3 regions of the Pseudomonas sp. BS3782 TE3695 genome follow, and region 3 is predicted to be linked to each of the others. Evidence: predicted binding sites of a transcription regulator. Region 3 holds the regulator's gene; each other region holds the start of a gene.
The links. Region 3 encodes sigma-54, which starts transcription at its own class of promoters, with help from an activator protein. Its sites were predicted from a motif close to ANTGGCATNNANNTTGCTNT; they were not measured.

Region 1 (6,180 bases), 5.7 Mb from region 3:
CGGGTGCGCCTGCTGGACTGCCTGGCGCAGGGAGTTCAGCGCCTCGGTGGATTCGGTGAACAACTCACTGATGAACTGCCCATGGCTACGTTGGCCGCTGATGGCCAGCAGCATCTCCGCCGCCGGGTTCATGTACTCGAGGCGCAGGTCGGCGTCGAGCAGAATGGTTGCGGTGGTCAGGTTGTCGAGTAGCAAGCGGTGTAGTGCGTCGCTAATGGTCATCAGGACCTCTTTTGGAGCGGAGCGCGCGCAAGAAACAAGCGCCGATACGGGGAAAATGCAAAAACCAAACCAAGGCTCCGAAAAGAAGCGTTTAGAGCCTGAAACAGGCGTTTGACGCTCGTTTGCGTGGCGTTCTGCCAGCTTTTGCGGGTATTTTCGAACCAAAATGGGTTGCGGTGTGAGTACTGTGCACTCTACTGCACCAATATAGTGCGCAAGCCTGGGCAAAGTAAAAAAGCAGAGCCCGGGTCAAATGCAGAACTGTGGTGAACAACTTTGAACGACGAAAATCCTGTGGGAGCGTGGCTTGCCCGCGAAGAATGCACCGCGGTTTTTCAGGTATTACGCGTCATCGTTCTTCGCGGGCAAGCCACGCTCCCACAGGTTCTACGTCTTAACGGACCGGCGTTAGCGCTAAAAGAAGCTTTTTTCTTCTTCGGGTTTGTCTTTGAGGGGGCATTCCGGCCGTTGGCCGTAGTCGGTAAGGACGCAGGGTTTGACCTGACGTTTCTGCGCGAGGGAAATGCGCTGCATGTGAAAGGGTTGATTGGCCGTGCGTTCGACGGTACGGCCCTGTTCGTCGAGGATTTCCACCGACAGGTTGTGGCTGCCGCGGTCGATGTTGCTCAGGGCGAACACCGGGCTCGGGCCAGGCTCGGCGGTGGGCTGGCCATCCAATAGCAGACGATAGCGATGGCCCTGTTGCAGGCCGGGTTCGCTGGTAACGCTGACGATCAATTCACCGGCAGTGCTACGGATCGTGGCATCCGGGTCCGGCACCAGCACACGAAGCATGTCGTAATGAAACAGTGGTTTGGCTTCCGTGGCCATCACTGGCGCGGCACCGCTCGGGTTGGCCGACATCCGATTGCTGGTTGCCAGTGGTACGCGCTTGGCATTACGGTTGCCCGGCTGATCGGTGAAGACCCGATTGCCCTGAGCGTCGATGTAGGTGAAAACCTCGGCCATTGCCGAAAGGCTGATCAGACAGGCGACCAACAGCCAGCCCCTCAAGGCTTGTGCACCCGTTGTACGGTAAAGGTCACGGTGGGGCTCTGCTGCACGACTTTTTGTCCATCGATCACCTGAACCGCAAGGCGGTGTTCGCCACGGTCGATATTCACCAGTTGCAGAATCGGGACGTTGCTCGGTTGGCCGTAGGGTTGCTCGTCCAGTAACAGCCTCAATCGATGAGGGTCTTGCAGGCGCGGCTGGATCAATACGCCGACAGTGAAGGTGCCGTTGTTGGCGCGCAGGGCTTCTTCGGTGGGCAGGCCGGTCAGCTCCAGCACCTGATAGGCGCTGCCCGGCTGTTCGCGGCTACTGGATTGCGCAGGCGTTACTGGCACGCTCGGTGGTTGAAGCTCGACGCTGTTGAGCGGCGGCAACGCCACAGGCTCAGCCTTTACTCCATCGGGCGGTTGATTGCTGTAGGCGGTGTTGCCGTTGGCATCGATGTATTTGTAGATTTGGGCCATCACGGGAGAAATGCAGGGCAGCAGTAGAAGTAATAACAGTGGCCGCATTCGGATTCCCCGTGTTGAGCAAAGACTACTCCGCCAATGGAATACCCTCGCTCCCAGCATAGAACACAATAAGTTTTACCGGTGTATCGCCGGTCACTCCACGATGAGTGATATTGACCATTTCAGCCAGCGCTTCGCCCTGTTTGATACGCCGGGTCTGGCCGCTGTTCCGGTCTTCGACTGTTAGCTCGCCCGAGAGGATATAAGCCGCGTTGGGAATCGGGTGGGTGTGCCAGGGAAGTTTGCTATTGGCAGGGATCGTGAGTTTGAGCACTGTCAGCTCAGGCGCGGCATCCGGGTAGCGAATGTAAGGTGTGCTATCCCACGACTGGCTGCTTTGAAGCAGGATTTCCCGTTCGATGTCTGTCGATGGGGGAGTTGTGGTGCAGCCTGAAAGGGCGAGGGCACCGAGAGCGGTCAGTAGCGTCTTGAGCGTGAAAGTTGTCATCATTCCATCCGTTGATTGCAGGTAGTGGACAGGCTACGAGCCATTCAAACGGGTTGATGCCGGACGATGCTGTGTGTGTCCGAGGAAATGTCCAATTTCATTGTCGGAAGTCGCCCATAAAAAAGACCTCCCGAAGGAGGCCTCTCTTTTGTCACGCCGCGTAGCGCGGCGCTACCGGATCAGCAGCTGTAGTACAGCTCATATTCCAGTGGGTGTACGAAGGTACGAACCTTGATTTCTTCTTCGCTTTTCAGGGCGATGTAAGCGTCGATGAAGTCGTCGCTGAAAACGCCGCCTTTGGTCAGGAACGCACGACCTTTGTCCAGCTCTTCCAGGGCTTCTTTCAGGCTGCCGCAAACTTGTGGGATCTCTTTCGCCTCTTCAGGCGGCAGGTCGTACAGGTTTTTGTCAGCGGCGTCGCCAGGGTGGATCTTGTTCTGGATGCCGTCCAGGCCAGCCATCAACAGTGCAGCGAAGCCCAGGTATGGGTTAGCTGCCGGATCCGGGAAGCGAGCTTCGATACGGCGAGCGCGAGGGCTGGACACGTAAGGAATACGGATCGAAGCCGAACGGTTACGAGCCGAGTAAGCCAGCATCACTGGCGCTTCGAAACCTGGGACCAGACGCTTGTAGGAGTTGGTCGACGGGTTGGTGAAGCCGTTCAGAGCCTTACCGTGCTTGATGATGCCGCCAATGAAGTACAGAGCGGTATCGGACAGGCCGGCATAGCCTTCGCCAGCGAAGGTGTTCTTGCCATCTTTGGCGATGGACAGGTGAACGTGCATACCCGAACCGTTGTCGCCGTACAGAGGCTTAGGCATGAAGGTCGCGGTGCGGCCGTATGCGTCAGCAACGTTGTGTACGCAGTACTTCAGGGTCTGAACTTCGTCAGCCTTGGCCACCAGGGTGTTGAACTTCACGCCGATTTCGTTCTGGCCGGCAGTCGCCACTTCGTGGTGGTGAACTTCGATGACCAGGCCCATTTCTTCCATGGCGTTGCACATGGAGGTACGGATTTCGTGGTCGTGGTCGAATGGCGGAACAGGGAAGTAGCCGCCTTTGACGCCTGGGCGGTGGCCTTTGTTGCCGCCTTCCACGTCTTGGTCGGACATCCACGAACCTTGTTCGGAGAAGATTTTGAACATCGAGCCGGAGATGTCGGACTTGAACTTCACTTCGTCGAAGATGAAGAACTCAGGCTCTGGACCCACGAATACGGTGTCGCCGATACCGGTCGACTTCAGGTATTCCTCGGCACGCTTGGCGATCGCACGTGGGTCACGGTCGTAGCCTTGCATGGTCGAAGGCTCGATCACGTCGCAAACCAGGATCAGGGTCGGCTCTTCGGTGAACGGGTCGAGAACGGCAGTGGAGTCGTCCGGCATCAGGATCATGTCGGAAGCTTCGATGCCTTTCCAGCCAGCGATGGAGGAACCGTCGAACATTTTGCCTTCTTCGAAGAAAGCTTCATCCAGCCCATCGCGAGCCGGCATGGTCACGTGGTGCTGAGTGCCTTTGGTGTCCGTGAAGCGCAGATCAATCCACTTGACGTCATGATCTTTGATGAGTTGAACCGACTTCGACATAGTGTCCTCCGGGTGGCTTCGGGCTTAGTAGTGGATGCCCTTAGAATGTGGGTGATGCCGGCGCGAATACTCTGCCAAGGCAACCTGCCTCACAAGGGAGCAAATTGCATGCCAGTGCCCCACCATGGGTTTTTTGCCCCAATATCACGCTTATAAAGGTGCAAAGCCTCGAAAAGCGCCAAACCTCGCCCTGTAATGTAGCGTCGAATTCCATAAATGACCTGTTTTGGTGCGCGCAAAACCTTCTGCACATTAACTGGTTAAACCTTGAGCAATTTCCGCTATAATCCGCGCCCCCCTTTTTCGGCTGGCCCAGCGCGCGCTGTTTTCATGAAACTAATCGTAAAAGTCTTTCCCGAGATCACCATCAAGAGCCGCCCGGTACGGATGCGTTTCATCCGCCAGTTGGCCAAAAACATCCGTACCGTGCTCCGCGATCTGGACCCGGCTGTGGTGGTGAACGGTGTGTGGGACAACCTCGAGCTGGAAACCCGCGTCAGCGAGCCGAAAGCCCTGAAGGAGATGACCGAGCGCCTGAGCTGCATGCCGGGCATCGCGCATTTCCTGCAGGTCGATGAATACCCGTTGGGCGACTTCGACGACATCGTCGCCAAGTGCAAGCAGCATTTCGGTGACGCCCTGGCCGGGAAGATCTTTTCGGTGCGCTGCAAGCGTGCCGGCAAGCACGAATTCAGCTCCATGGACGTCGAGAAATACGTCGGCAGCCAACTGCGTCGTCAGTGCGGCGCCGCCGGAATCTCGCTCAAAGCGCCGGAAATCGAAGTTCGCATCGAAATTCGCGACAAACGGTTGTTCGTGATCCACAGCCAGCACAACAGCATCGGCGGTTACCCGCTGGGTGCCTTGGAACAGACGCTTGTACTGATGTCCGGTGGCTTCGATTCCACCGTCGCCGCTTACCAGATCATGCGCCGCGGGCTGATGAGCCATTTCTGTTTCTTCAATCTGGGCGGACGTGCCCACGAACTGGGCGTCATGGAAGTCGCGCACTTCATCTGGAAGAAGTACGGCAGCTCCCAACGCGTGTTATTTGTCAGTGTGCCGTTCGAGGAAGTACTGGGAGAAATTCTCGGGAAAGTCGATAACAGTCATATGGGTGTAGTTTTGAAGCGTATGATGTTGCGCGCTGCTTCCCGTATTGCCGATCGGCTGGAGATCGAAGCGCTGGTCACCGGCGAAGCGATTTCCCAAGTATCGAGCCAGACGTTGCCGAACTTGTCCGTTATCGACTGCGTGACCGACAAGCTGGTCTTGCGTCCACTGATCGCCAGTCACAAGCAGGACATCATCGACCTGGCCAACGAAATCGGTACTGCCGATTTCGCCAAGCACATGCCGGAATACTGCGGGGTCATCTCGGTGAACCCAAAGACCCACGCCAAGCGTCCGCGCGTGGAGCATGAAGAGAAAGAATTCGACATGGCGGTACTCGAGCGTGCGCTCGAAAACGCCAAACTGGTGCCGATCGATCGCGTAATCGACGAATTGGGCCAGGATTTGCAGATCGAAGAAGTCAGCGAAGCTCTGGCGGGCCAGATCATCATCGACATCCGTCACCCGGATGCCGCTGAAGACGAGCCGCTGGAACTCACTGGCATTGAGGTGCAGACGATGCCGTTTTATGCATTGAACGCTCGTTTCAAGGAACTGGACCCTACTCGCCAGTACCTGCTGTATTGCGACAAAGGCGTGATGAGTCGCCTGCATGCCCACCATTTGCTCAGTGAGGGGCATGCCAATGTGCGCGTTTATCGACCGAGCTAAGTGCCCGGGGCTGTTTGCCTGTGGCCTGCGTCACCGGCCCCCCGACGCCGCCGTCAAGCTGTAACGGCTTTGCCGGACTCTACTGTAAATCGCTGCCAAGACTTGTCAGCACACCGAATCCTCTGATCGAGATACACAAGTGATCGAAAATCTACGCAACATCGCCATCATTGCTCACGTTGACCATGGTAAAACCACCCTGGTAGACAAACTCTTGCGTCAATCCGGCACCCTGGAGCGCAACGAGCTCAACGACGAGCGCGTGATGGACTCCAACGACCAGGAGAAAGAGCGCGGTATTACCATTCTGGCGAAAAACACCGCCATCAACTGGAACGGCTACCACATCAACATCGTGGACACCCCGGGCCACGCCGACTTCGGCGGCGAAGTTGAACGCGTAATGTCGATGGTTGACTCCGTTCTGCTGCTGGTTGACGCTCAAGACGGCCCTATGCCGCAAACCCGTTTCGTGACCAAGAAGGCGTTCGAAGCCGGCCTGCGTCCAATCGTGGTGATCAACAAGGTTGACCGTCCAGGCGCGCGTCCGGACTGGGTTCTGGACCAGATCTTCGACCTGTTCGACAACCTCGGTGCCACCGAAGAACAGCTG
Region 2 (6,180 bases), 5.1 Mb from region 3:
CGGCCACGCCGGCGTTGATGTGCACCACGGTGCCGCCGGCGAAGTCGAGAACGCCCCAGTCCCACATCAGGCCGCCGTTACCGGACCAGACCATGTGCGCGATCGGTGCGTAAACCAGGGTGAACCAGATGCCCATGAAAATCAGCATGGCGGAGAACTTCATCCGCTCGGCGAACGCACCGACGATCAACGCGGGGGTGATGATAGCGAAAGTCATCTGGAAGGTAATGAAGACCGCCTCGGGGAATAGCGCCGCGGGGCCGGTCAGACTCGAAGGCGTGACACCGGCGAGGAACGCCTTGCCCATGCCACCGAAGAACGAGTTGAAGTTGACGACGCCCTGCTCCATGCCGGTGGTGTCGAACGCAATGCTGTAGCCATAAATGACCCACAGAATGCTGATCAAACCGGTAATGGCGAAGCACTGCATCATCACGGAAAGAATGTTTTTCGAGCGAACCATGCCGCCGTAGAACAGCGCGAGGCCGGGAATGGTCATGAACAGCACGAGGGCTGTCGAGGTCATCATCCAGGCGGTATCGCCGGAATTGAGGACTGGGGCCGCCACTTCGTCTGCCGCCATGGCCAGGCCGGGCATTACGAGGGACAACAGGGCTCCTAGCCCTGCGATTTTACGCAGAGTCATATTGTTTTCTCCTGGGGCGTTGGGTTTGTGGCGGCTTAGATTGCGTCGGTATCGGTTTCGCCGGTACGGATGCGAATCGCCTGTTCCAGATTGACCACGAAGATCTTGCCGTCACCGATCTTGCCGGTGTTGGCGGCCTTGGTTATCGCCTCGATAACCCGGTCCAGATCCTTGTCGTCAATGGCGACATCGATCTTCACCTTAGGCAGGAAATCGACCACGTACTCCGCGCCGCGATACAGCTCGGTGTGACCCTTCTGCCGACCGAAGCCTTTGACCTCAGTAACGGTAATGCCCTGCACGCCGATTTCGGACAGCGACTCGCGCACGTCGTCCAGTTTGAACGGCTTGATGATGGCAGTGACTAGCTTCATGAAAACTCTCTCCCGATTTGGTGGACTTGCCCCAGGAAAACAAACCCGACTCAAGTCTAAGCGCAGTGCCTGGCTTTGTAACGCATCGTCGGCCTTACCTGCCCGTCCGACGCCAGCGAACCACTCCGCACGAAACTTCCCCCGTTCCGCTTGGCGCACTGCATTCGTCACAGCGACTGCATCAGTGCATGGGTCACCAGCGACTAAGCAGAAAGCTTGCCATCTATCCAAAACCCATTGATTTCAATGTCTTGGCCGCTGCCCAAGAGCTTTCCGCCCGATTAAGGCAACCGTTACGCACAACAACAGTGCGCGGCTGCCCAGTCGACTGCGCGAAAAGCGTGCATCGCAGCTGCCGAGATTGACTATAGACACTGCGTGGTACACTGCCCGCCATTGTTGACAGGACATTTCCCATGCTCGCGCCCAAAGACTTCCTCGACGCCCTGAGCGGCACCGCCTCCCGCCTCTTCAGCGGCGACACCCCACTGCCAAAAAGCGAAATCGAAAGCCAGTTCAAGGCTTTGTTGCAAAGCGGCTTCAGCAAGCTGGATCTGGTGAGCCGGGAAGAATTCGATAGCCAGATGGTCGTACTGGCACGCACCCGCGCACGGTTGGAGAGCCTCGAGGCGAAAGTGGCGGAGCTGGAAGCGAAGCTCAATCCATCTGTTGAGTAACGCATCAACCCCTCTGTGAAATGCGATCCCCTGTGGGAGCGGGCTTGCTCGAATGGGGTCGCCTCGGTCTACCAGCCATCCACACTGGACAGACCACCCCTGTAGGAGCTGCCGAAGGCTGCGATCTTTTGATCTTTAAGCCCTCAATAACCCCGGCAACGTCCTACAAGAAAACCACCGCCGTCCGATTGCGCCGCATAGCCCCGGTTCCTAAGCTCACTCAATGCTGAATGTTCAGCACTGGGTTTGGCGACCCGGAAGCTTAAGGCGCACGACGACCATCCGATGGCGGACTTATTCCCGCCACATCGAGTCATGGCGGTTGTGCGTGGGAGATCTTCGGGTCTGCCGGGTTCCTTTTGCTCCGGTTCGCCAACCCGCGTACAGCTGCCACCCAATCGTTTGGCGACGATTGACGGCAGCCCCTTTGCAAAAGGAGCTGTATCAATGAATAGCGATGACGCTTATCTGATTCCCCACGTCTTCACCCGCCACAAACTCCACCTCCACGCCCTCCTCCTGGAAAACCAACCCTGGTTCAGCGCCAGAGACCTCGGCCGCCTACTCCGCCTCTTCCTCGACGAACGAGCGCTACGCAAACTCGATCCCGACCAACACCAAACCGTACAAATGCTCATCCACGGAGCCATCGAAAACACTCTGCTGATCAGCGAATCCGGCGTCTACGCGTTACTGATCTACCACTACTGCCCCGAATACCGAAGCCTGCGCGAATGGCTGACCCACGACGTAGTGCCAGCCCTCAGAGACGCCCAACAACCCACCTCAACCGAACGCCCGATACTGAGCCTGCTGAATTGGCCGCAGATGTCGTTGAGTTTGCTGCACTGGAATAACCAGCCGTGGATTCGGTTGCAGGATGTTCCATACGTGCTGCCTCTTCAGGATGAGTCAAAACGTACGGTCAATGCTCCTTGGTGGAAGCGAGCTTCGCGGATGTTGCAATCGTTTTAACACCAATTTGCACCGCCTACGGACTACGTTTGCTGCACGCCAGACGTAGTCATTTTCCACAACCATACCCAATTCCACCTGTTGCGCTTCTGACGTCCTTCATTCATCTAAGTACGGTCCTACAGTAGCCAGCTCCTGCGCCTGATTACGTGACCACGCCTGCGTCCGTTACCTTCTTCGCCTCGATCTCAACAGTACAAAAGCGATGAGAAGAAAAGGAAAAGGCACAGAACTCCGCAATCAGATATTCAAGTCTGATGCTCGAAATCTCACTTACGAAGCCATGTCCGATGATCCTGACATTCGTGCCGCAGAAATCGACGTCTCAGCACTCAGGCTCGATCCGATCACCGCGGCTGCAATCAACTCCTGTCATCTGTGGGAAGCAGTAACCCTGTACCCGTGGGAATGCATTCCGGACTGGAAGCGTAAGGATGCAAGGGGGCTGGATCTGGCTATCTGGTATGAAGAAGAGCTCTGTGGCTTGTGCTATGCGACTCCGCGTGAAAGCACTATCTGCATAAAAATTGTGCTATTGCAGGGACATACAAGAAACACCCCCGCTTTACGAGGCTGGATCGCTCCAATTGCATTGCTGGCTACGGAACTTTATGCGCGGATGCTGGGCTGCAATGAGATCGAAGTACAAGAACCCGACCCGGGTGCCATTTCCTATTATCAAAAACTTGGATTCATTTTTGACAAAACCAACCGCCTTGTCTTTTCGCTAGACGACCAATAAGATCAATCCACTCATCCAGGCACGCGAGGTGTCTATGAAACCCAAAAAGCAAAAAGCGAAGCCCTTAATGATCGCTGAGTATCATGCCGAGGCGCTCCGCTTGGCCGGAAACGTTTCTGCCAGTCAGCGTCGCTTTTTTAAAGTCGCAGCAACGTATGGCAAAGAACTTGAACCTGATGGCTTGCTTGCAGGTGCACGAGCCTGATTAGGCCCCCGAAGAAACCGCCCGAGTCGCGGTTTTTTTGTGCCTCGCGATTGGCCTGCTTCGTACTTGCAACATCCAGTGAAAGTTTGTCGCCTAAACCACCCCACCAGAACTTCCTCCGCCAACTACCCTTCAAAAAACCGCAGGAAGCGGTCCTCGTCAGCTCAAGGAACGACCATGTCCCTCTCCATCGTCCACAGCCGCGCCCAGGTCGGCGTAGAAGCTCCCGCCGTCACCGTAGAAGTGCACCTGGCCAACGGCTTGCCGTCGCTGACCATGGTCGGGCTGCCCGAGGCGGCGGTGAAGGAAAGCAAAGACCGGGTGCGCAGCGCGATCATCAATTCCGGCCTGCAATTTCCGGCACGGCGCATCACCTTGAATCTCGCTCCCGCCGATCTGCCAAAGGACGGCGGGCGATTCGATCTGGCGATTGCCTTGGGAATTCTCTCGGCCAGCGTGCAAGTGCCGACATTGACGCTGGATGACGTGGAGTGCCTGGGAGAGCTGGCACTGTCGGGCGCAGTGCGGGCAGTTCGTGGGGTGTTGCCGGCAGCGCTGGCAGCGCGCAAGGCCGGGCGCACGTTGGTGGTGCCGCGGGCGAATGCCGAGGAGGCGTGCCTGGCTTCTGGGTTGAAGGTGATTGCGGTGGATCATCTGCTTGAAGCGGTCGCGCATTTCAATGGCCACACGCCCATCCCCCCCCTACGCTTCCAATGGTTTGCTCTACGCCAGCAAACCCTACCCCGATTTGAATGAAGTGCAGGGGCAACTCGCGGCCAAGCGCGCGTTGCTGATTGCGGCGGCAGGGGCTCATAACCTGCTGTTCAGCGGACCGCCGGGGACGGGGAAAACGTTGTTGGCGAGTCGTCTGCCGGGGCTGTTACCACCATTGGCCGAGAGTGAGGCGCTGGAAGTCGCGGCGATTCAATCCGTCGCCAGTTGTGTGCCGTTGAGTCATTGGCCACAGCGCCCCTTCCGACAGCCGCACCACTCCGCGTCAGGCCCGGCGCTGGTAGGCGGCGGCTCAAAACCGCAACCCGGCGAAATCACCCTCGCCCACCATGGCGTGTTGTTCCTCGATGAGCTTCCGGAATTTGATCGCAAGGTATTGGAGGTGCTGAGGGAACCACTGGAATCCGGCCACATCGTGATTTCCCGCGCCAAGGACCGCGTACGCTTCCCGGCACGCTTTCAACTGGTCGCGGCGATGAATCCTTGCCCCTGTGGATATCTTGGCGAGCCCAGTGGTAAATGCAGTTGTACACCGGACATGGTCCAGCGTTACCGCAACAAACTCTCGGGGCCACTGCTGGACCGCATCGACCTGCACCTGACAGTCGCTCGCGAAGCCACGGCGTTGAATCCTGCGTTGAAGCCCGGTGACGACACTGCCACCGCCGCCGCGTTGGTGGCCGATGCGCGAGAACGCCAACAAAAACGCCAGGGCTGTGCCAATGCATTCCTTGATTTGCCGGGCCTGCGCAAACACTGCAAGTTATCCACAGTTGACGAAACCTGGCTGGAAACGGCTTGTGAACGGCTGACCTTGTCACTGCGAGCGGCTCATCGATTGCTCAAGGTTGCTCGCACCTTGGCGGACCTTGAGCAAGTCGATGGCATCACCCGCGAACACTTGGCCGAAGCGCTGCAGTATCGGCCGACAACACTCTAGCCGGCATCACCCCTTGGTCAGATCAACCAACGGCGTCTGCCGCACCTCAGTCTCCCGCCCACCCTGAATCTCGCTCACCCGCTTCAACGCCTTATCCACAGCTACCTTATCTGCCAACAAGCTGTAGCTGATCCGGAATTGCTTCTGTTCCTTCGGCCCAATCGTCGGCACCAGGTTCAGTGGCCGTTGATACCGGCGGTTGTAGGAAAAACTCGTCCCCGGCTCCAGCCCCGTGACATAGCCCTGGCCTTGGGTATCGGTGTTTTTCCACAGGGAGAACACGGGCAGTGTTTGAGTATTGAAGCCGACCGAAACCCCCAGGCTGCCGGCCTTGTTATGCAGCACGGTCAACGTATCGCCCTTGGCATCGGCATACGGCACCACGTTGTAAACCGTTTCGTCGTAGTCCTTGGTCGGTGCGCGGTAGGTTTGCCAGTCCGGCAGATCGCCCTTGGCCTTGTCGTTGAACGGCGATACCTGTTTCACCGGCGCGGCGAAGCGGGCGCCCTGCTCCAGGAACGGGGTGCTGAAGTTGCTGTGATACAGCGCCTGGTATTCCTTCGGATAGTCGCCGTTGTTGGTCAGGGTGTCGTTGAGGGCGAACGCTACGCTGCCGGGTTCGGTGACCAGTTCGGTCGCGACGGAGAAGTCGACTTTCTTGAACGCCTGCTCTTTCAGCTCGCCGCGCAGGGTGATGGCGTACGGCGGTTTTTCATCGATGTGCAGGGTGACTTTGTTCGCAGGAATGTTGGCGGCGCGACCGTGCAGGGTCAGCAGCTCACCATTGTCGATGCCGGGGTGGCCGACCCATTCGTAGCCGCAGCGGGTGACCAGTTCGTTGAAACCTTCCAGCCAGCCCAGGCCACCGCGGCCGTTGAGTTCGATGAAG
Region 3 (6,180 bases):
AAGACGTCCTGCATTTCCAGATCCGGTACTTCGCGGTGGATAAGGTTGGCAATTTGTTCGAGGGCTTTCTTTTTACTGCCACCCGGCGCGTTCACTTGGGAACGGCCGGGGGTCAGGATGGTTTCTAGTCGGATCATGGATTGGGGGTGTTAACGACCGGTCGCGCCCTGGAGGAGGCTCTGGGTCTTTTCCTTATGCTTTTTAAGTTGGCGATCCAGCTTGTCGGTCAGCAGGTCGATGGCGGCATACATGTCCGTATGCTCGGCATTGGCGACCACTTCTCCGCCGGGAATATGCAGCGTGGCTTCGATTTTCTGCAGCAGTTTTTCGACGTTCATCGTGACTTGCACATTGGTGATCTTGTCGAAATGCCTCTCTAACCGGTCGAGTTTTTCGCCGATGTAGGTGCGCAGGGGTTCGGTCACTTCCAGTTGGTGTCCACTGATGTTGACTTGCATACAGCTTCTCCTTCGTTGCCAGTGCATAAAGCGGCAGGCAGAAATGCCTGCCACTGGAACGCTGTGGCGAGCCCGACGGCTACATCAACCGCTTACGTTCGCTGGAAGGCGCGATTCCCAGGGATTCGCGGTACTTGGCGACGGTGCGACGGGCTACCTGAATGCCTTGTGCCTCCAGTAAACCAGCGATCTTGCTGTCACTCAACGGCTTTTTCTGATTTTCCGCCGCAACCAGTTTTTTGATGATCGCGCGGATGGCCGTGGACGAGCATTCACCGCCTTCGGAGGTACTGACGTGGCTGGAGAAAAAGTATTTCAATTCATAGATGCCCCGTGGGGTATGCATGAATTTTTGCGTGGTCACCCGTGAGATCGTCGATTCATGCATGCCGACTGCTTCGGCGATGTCATGCAGCACCAACGGCTTCATGGCCTCGTCACCGTATTCGAGAAAGCCGCGTTGATGCTCGACGATCTGGGTGGCGACTTTCATCAGGGTTTCATTGCGGCTTTGCAGGCTCTTGATGAACCATCGAGCCTCCTGCAGCTGATTACGCATGAAAGTATTGTCAGCGCTGGTGTCGGCGCGGCGCACGAAACCGGCGTATTGGGCGTTGACCCGCAAGCGTGGCACCGACTCCTGGTTCAGCTCCACCAGCCAGCGTTCGTTGTCCTTGCGCACAATCACGTCGGGAACGACGTATTCGGCTTCGGTGGACTCGATCTGTGAACCCGGGCGTGGGTTGAGGCTCTGGACCAATTCGATGACCTGGCGCAGCTCATCTTCCTTGAGCTTCATGCGGCGCATCAGCTGGCTGTAATCGCGGCTGCCGAGCAGGTCGATGTAATCGGTGACCAGGCGCTTGGCTTCGGCCAGCCAAGGGGTCTTGGCGGACAACTGGCGCAGTTGCAGTAGCAGGCATTCACCAAGGTTGCGGGCGCCGATGCCAGCGGGTTCGAATTGCTGGATGCGGTGCAGCACGGCTTCGATTTCGTCCAGTTCGATGTCCAGTTCCGGGTCGAACGCTTCGAGGATTTCCTCGAGGGTTTCGTCCAGGTAGCCCTGATTGTTGATGCAATCGATCAGGGTCACGGCGATCAGGCGATCGGTGTCGGACATCGGTGCCAGGTTCAGTTGCCAGAGCAAATGGCTTTGCAGGCTTTCACCGACCGATGTGCGGGTGGTGAAGTCCCACTCGTCGTCATCGTTGCTCGGCAGGCTGCTGGCGCTGGTCTGGTAGACATCCTCCCAGGCTGTGTCGACGGGCAATTCGTTGGGGATACGCTCGTTCCAGTCGCCTTCCTCAAGGTTGTCCACCGTCGGGGCGGTTTCCTGGTAGGAGGGTTCCTGAATGTCGGCGTTGGGTTTCTGTTCGGCGCTATCGGCCAAGGGGTCGGCGTTATCGAAGTCGTCGCCTTCTTCCTGGCGTTCGAGCATCGGATTGGACTCCAGGGCCTCCTGGATTTCCTGTTGCAGGTCCAGGGTCGACAATTGGAGCAGGCGGATGGCCTGTTGCAGCTGCGGTGTCATCGTCAGCTGCTGGCCCATTCTCAAGACTAGCGATGGTTTCATGGCAGGGGCTTAACACCTTATTCGCCGGCGCACATGCGCCATCCACTACAGGGCGCCGAAGCGCCAAACATAAGCAAATTATATGCCCGAAACTGAAGTGTTTGCCTAGAGCGCTGTAACAATAAAAAGTTATTGATTTTTTATTGAAGCGAGTGCTCCCTAGGCGACCCGGGCACCTCAGGTGCTTACAGGCGGAACTCGTGGCCCAGATACACTTCCTTGACCAGTTCATTGGCAAGGATGGTGGCGGAGTCACCTTCAGCAATCAGTTGGCCATCGTTGACGATGTAGGCGGTTTCGCAGATATCCAGAGTCTCACGAACGTTGTGGTCCGTGATTAGCACGCCAATGCCTTTGGCCTTGAGGTGATGGATGATTTGCTTGATATCGCCCACCGAAATCGGGTCCACGCCGGCGAAAGGTTCGTCGAGGAGGATGAATTTCGGGTTGGTAGCCAGTGCCCGGGCGATTTCCACGCGGCGGCGTTCACCACCGGACAGGCTCATGCCGAGATTGTCGCGGATGTGATGGATGTGGAACTCCTGCATCAGGCTTTCCAGCTCTTGGCGACGACCGGCCTTGTCGAGTTCCTTGCGGGTCTCGAGGATGGCCATGATGTTGTCGGCCACCGACAGTTTGCGGAAGATCGACGCTTCTTGCGGAAGATAACCGATACCTGCCTTCGCACGACCGTGCATCGGCTGGTGGCTGACATCCAGGTCGTCGATCAATACTCGGCCTTGATCGGCCTGCACCAGACCCACAATCATGTAGAAACAGGTAGTTTTACCGGCACCATTAGGGCCAAGCAGACCGACGATCTGTCCGCTGTCGATGGACAGGCTGACATCGCGCACGACCTGACGGCTCTTGTAGCTCTTGGCCAGATGCTGAGCTTTCAGAGTTGCCATTACTGGGCCTTTTGCTCGTCGGTTTTCTTCTTCGGCTGGATCACCATGTCGATGCGAGGGCGTGCCTCGGTGACCTTGTTGCCCGTGGCGCGACCGGCGCTCGCAAGCTTTTTGACCGTGTCGTAGACGATTTTCTCGCCTTGGGTGACGTTGTTGTCCTTATCGATGACTTTGGCGCGATCGATCAGCACGACACGGTTTTGCGAGGCGTGGTACTGGATAGTTACGCCGTAGCCCTGAACCGGCTTGGTGTCGCCCGCCGTTTGCAGTTGCTCGAAGTAGGCGAGGTTGCCCACCGAAGTCACCACGTCGATGTCGCCGGCCGGGGTGCGGGTGATGGTCACGGTATTGCCGGTGACCTTCATCGAGCCTTGGGTGATGATCACATCGCCCTTATAGGTGGCAACGCCGTTCTTGTCGTCCAGTTGGGCATCGTCGGCCTGAATGCGGATAGGTTGCTCTTGATCGTTCGGCAGAGCCCAGGCGCTCACGCTTCCCAGTGCTGCGCCCAGACTGAGCAAAATAGGGAGAGTTTTAACGAGCCTCATACTGTCCTCTTACGTTCGATAGCAGGTGTATCCTGCTTTCTTTCAAGTACGCTTTCATTCCGTTGCCTGTCGATACACCGCCAGCGCCGTCGATTCTAACGGGTTGATCGGTCTGCGCATATTGCTGCTGCGGGAACACTGTCATACGGGTGGTGGTAATCAGGGTTTTGCGGTTTTTTTCGTCGAAACGTGTGATACGTACCGAGTCAATCAGCTCGACCTGAGTGCCGTCCGGGTTGACTTCGCCGCGCTCGCTCTGGACGTGCCAGGGGAATTCGGTGCCGCGGAACATGTTCAGATCCGGATTGGTCAGCAGCGTCACCTCGCTCGCTTTCACGTGTTCGACCTTGTCCGACGTCATCTCGTATTGCAGTTTGCCGTCGGGCAGGTACTGCACGCTATGGGCGTTGATGGCGTAATAATCGATCGCGCTTTCATCGACCTTCACCGCTGGCTTGTCGAGGAAGCGTTCGGGGCTGATGTTCCAGTAGCCGACCGCTGCAAAAATCGCAGCGATGCAACCGAACACCAGGATGTTACGAATTTTTTTGCTCAGCATGATGGGCTCACAGATACGCGGCATTGGCCGCATCAAGGTGGCCCTGGGCGCGCAGGATCAATTCGCAGAATTCGCGAGCGGCCCCCTCGCCACCGCGGGCCTGGGTGATGCCGTGGGCGTGTTCGCGCACGAAACTGGCAGCGCTGGCCACCGCCATGCCAAGGCCTACGCGGCGAATCACCGGCAGGTCCGGCAGGTCGTCGCCCAGATAGGCCACTTGTTCATAGCTCAGGTTGAGCTGGCCAAGAAGTTCGTCGAGCACCACCAGTTTGTCTTCGCGCCCCTGATAAAGGTGCGCAATGCCGAGGTTCTTCGCGCGCCGTTCAACCACCGGGGTCTTGCGGCCGCTGATGATAGCGGTCTGCACGCCCGCGGCCATCAACATCTTGATGCCTTGGCCGTCGAGGGTATTGAATGTCTTGAATTCGCTACCGTCTTCGAGGAAGTACAGGCGCCCGTCGGTCAGCACGCCATCGACGTCGAACACCGCCAGTTTGATCTGTTTGCCGCGTTGCAGCAGGTCCGTGCTCATTACATTACTCCTGCACGCAGCAAATCGTGCATGTTCAAGGCGCCGACCGGACGGTCTTCGCTGTCGACCACTACCAGTGCGTTGATCTTGTGGTCTTCCATGATTTTCAGGGCCTCGGCGGCGAGCATCTCGGCGCGGGCGGTCTTGCCGTGGGCGGTCATCACTTCATCAATGGTGGTGCTGTGGATATCGATGGTGCGGTCCAGCGTGCGGCGCAGGTCGCCGTCGGTGAAGATCCCGGCGAGTTTTCCATCGGTATTTAGTATGACGGTCATGCCCAATCCCTTGCGGGTCATTTCCATCAAGGCATCCTTGAGCAGCGTACCGCACAGCACTTGCGGCAATTCGGTGCCGGCATGCATGACGTTTTCCACTTTCAGTAGCAAGCGGCGACCAAGGGCGCCACCGGGATGAGAGAACGCGAAATCTTCAGCGGTAAAGCCGCGAGCTTCAAGCAAGGCAACGGCGAGAGCATCGCCCATGACCAGTGCTGCAGTGGTTGACGAGGTGGGGGCCAGATTCAGCGGGCAGGCTTCGTGTTCGACGCTTGCATTGAGGTTGACTTCCGCTGCCTTGGCCAGTGGCGACTCGGGGTTACCGGTCAGGCTGATCATCTGAATGCCCTGGCGTTTGATCAGCGGCAGCAAGGTGACGATCTCATTGGTGGAGCCGGAGTTCGACAGCGCCAGAATGATGTCATCACGGGTGATCATGCCCATGTCGCCATGGCTGGCTTCGGCCGGATGCACGAAGAAGGCCGTGGTGCCGGTGCTGGCCAGGGTGGCGGCAATCTTGTTGCCGATGTGCCCCGATTTGCCCATGCCGACCACGACCACGCGGCCTTTGCTGGCCAGAATCATCTCGCACGCACGTACGAAATTTGCATCGATATGGGGTAGCAAGCCTTGTACGGCTTCCAGTTCCAAACGGATGGTACGTTGTGCGGATTGAATCAGGTCGCTGGATTGGTTCATGTCGGAAATCAAATAGCCTGATGAAAAGGCGGCGATTATAACGGTAATGATCAAAACCCTCACGCTAGTTCGTCGCGGTTTGTCATTCCTTGTTACCGAATCCCCTTTAAATAGATGACTTCAGGCGGTCATGTTGCTGAACAGGTCCGGCTTGGGCCTTGGGCGCTTGAGCTTTGCAGTGATATAGTTCGCCGCCAGTTCGGCCTGCCCGGGGAGGTATGTGCTTTCGCCAGAAAGCCAGGCGTCCGAGTGAGAGGCTGCATCGCAAGGAGTTTAGATGAGTGCCGATAACGCCTACGCGGTCGAGCTGAAGGGACTGACCTTCAAGCGCGGTACGCGCAGCATTTTCAATAACGTCGATATCCGCATCCCGCGCGGCAAGGTCACCGGTATCATGGGCCCTTCCGGGTGTGGCAAGACCACGCTATTGCGGCTGATAGGCGCGCAATTGCGCCCCACCAGCGGCGAAGTCTGGGTCAATGGCCAGAATCTGCCAACACTGTCGCGCAACGATCTGTTCGATGCGCGCAAGCACATGGGTGTGCTGTTTCAGAGCGGTGCATTGTTTACCGACCTTGATGTGTTCGAGAACGTCGCCTTTCCGCTGCGTGTTCATACAGCGTTG

Region 1: a site for sigma-54 is predicted at 3,879-3,898, ahead of glnA (glutamate--ammonia ligase). Genes of this name have one in related genera too.
Region 2: a site for sigma-54 is predicted at 1,225-1,244, ahead of glnK (P-II family nitrogen regulator). Genes of this name have one in related genera too.

Annotation. Positions count from the first base shown of each region.
Region 1 is NZ_JBNDKB010000001.1:437,337-443,516, reverse strand. It holds gene glnL (nitrogen regulation protein NR(II)) at 1-222, opposite strand, end outside; gene ABH909_RS01935 (DUF4124 domain-containing protein) at 637-1,236, opposite strand; gene ABH909_RS01930 (DUF4124 domain-containing protein) at 1,233-1,748, opposite strand; gene ABH909_RS01925 (cupin domain-containing protein) at 1,774-2,199, opposite strand; gene glnA (glutamate--ammonia ligase) at 2,376-3,782, opposite strand; gene thiI (tRNA uracil 4-sulfurtransferase ThiI) at 4,113-5,567, shown strand; gene typA (translational GTPase TypA) at 5,707-6,180, shown strand, end outside.
Region 2 is NZ_JBNDKB010000001.1:1,044,037-1,050,216, reverse strand. It holds gene ABH909_RS04660 (ammonium transporter) at 1-646, opposite strand, end outside; gene glnK (P-II family nitrogen regulator) at 682-1,020, opposite strand; gene ABH909_RS04650 (accessory factor UbiK family protein) at 1,437-1,697, shown strand; gene ABH909_RS04645 (BRO-N domain-containing protein) at 2,145-2,672, shown strand; gene ABH909_RS04640 (N-acetyltransferase) at 2,878-3,414, shown strand; gene ABH909_RS04635 (hypothetical protein) at 3,449-3,619, shown strand; partial or broken gene ABH909_RS04630 (YifB family Mg chelatase-like AAA ATPase) at 3,797-5,291, shown strand; gene ABH909_RS04625 (aldose 1-epimerase family protein) at 5,298-6,180, opposite strand, start outside.
Region 3 is NZ_JBNDKB010000001.1:6,143,992-6,150,171, reverse strand. It holds gene ptsN (PTS IIA-like nitrogen regulatory protein PtsN) at 1-137, opposite strand, end outside; gene hpf (ribosome hibernation-promoting factor, HPF/YfiA family) at 150-458, opposite strand; gene ABH909_RS27895 (RNA polymerase factor sigma-54) at 538-2,031, opposite strand; gene lptB (LPS export ABC transporter ATP-binding protein) at 2,217-2,942, opposite strand; gene lptA (lipopolysaccharide transport periplasmic protein LptA) at 2,942-3,490, opposite strand; gene lptC (LPS export ABC transporter periplasmic protein LptC) at 3,477-4,049, opposite strand; gene ABH909_RS27875 (KdsC family phosphatase) at 4,057-4,581, opposite strand; gene ABH909_RS27870 (KpsF/GutQ family sugar-phosphate isomerase) at 4,581-5,555, opposite strand; gene ABH909_RS27865 (ATP-binding cassette domain-containing protein) at 5,833-6,180, shown strand, end outside.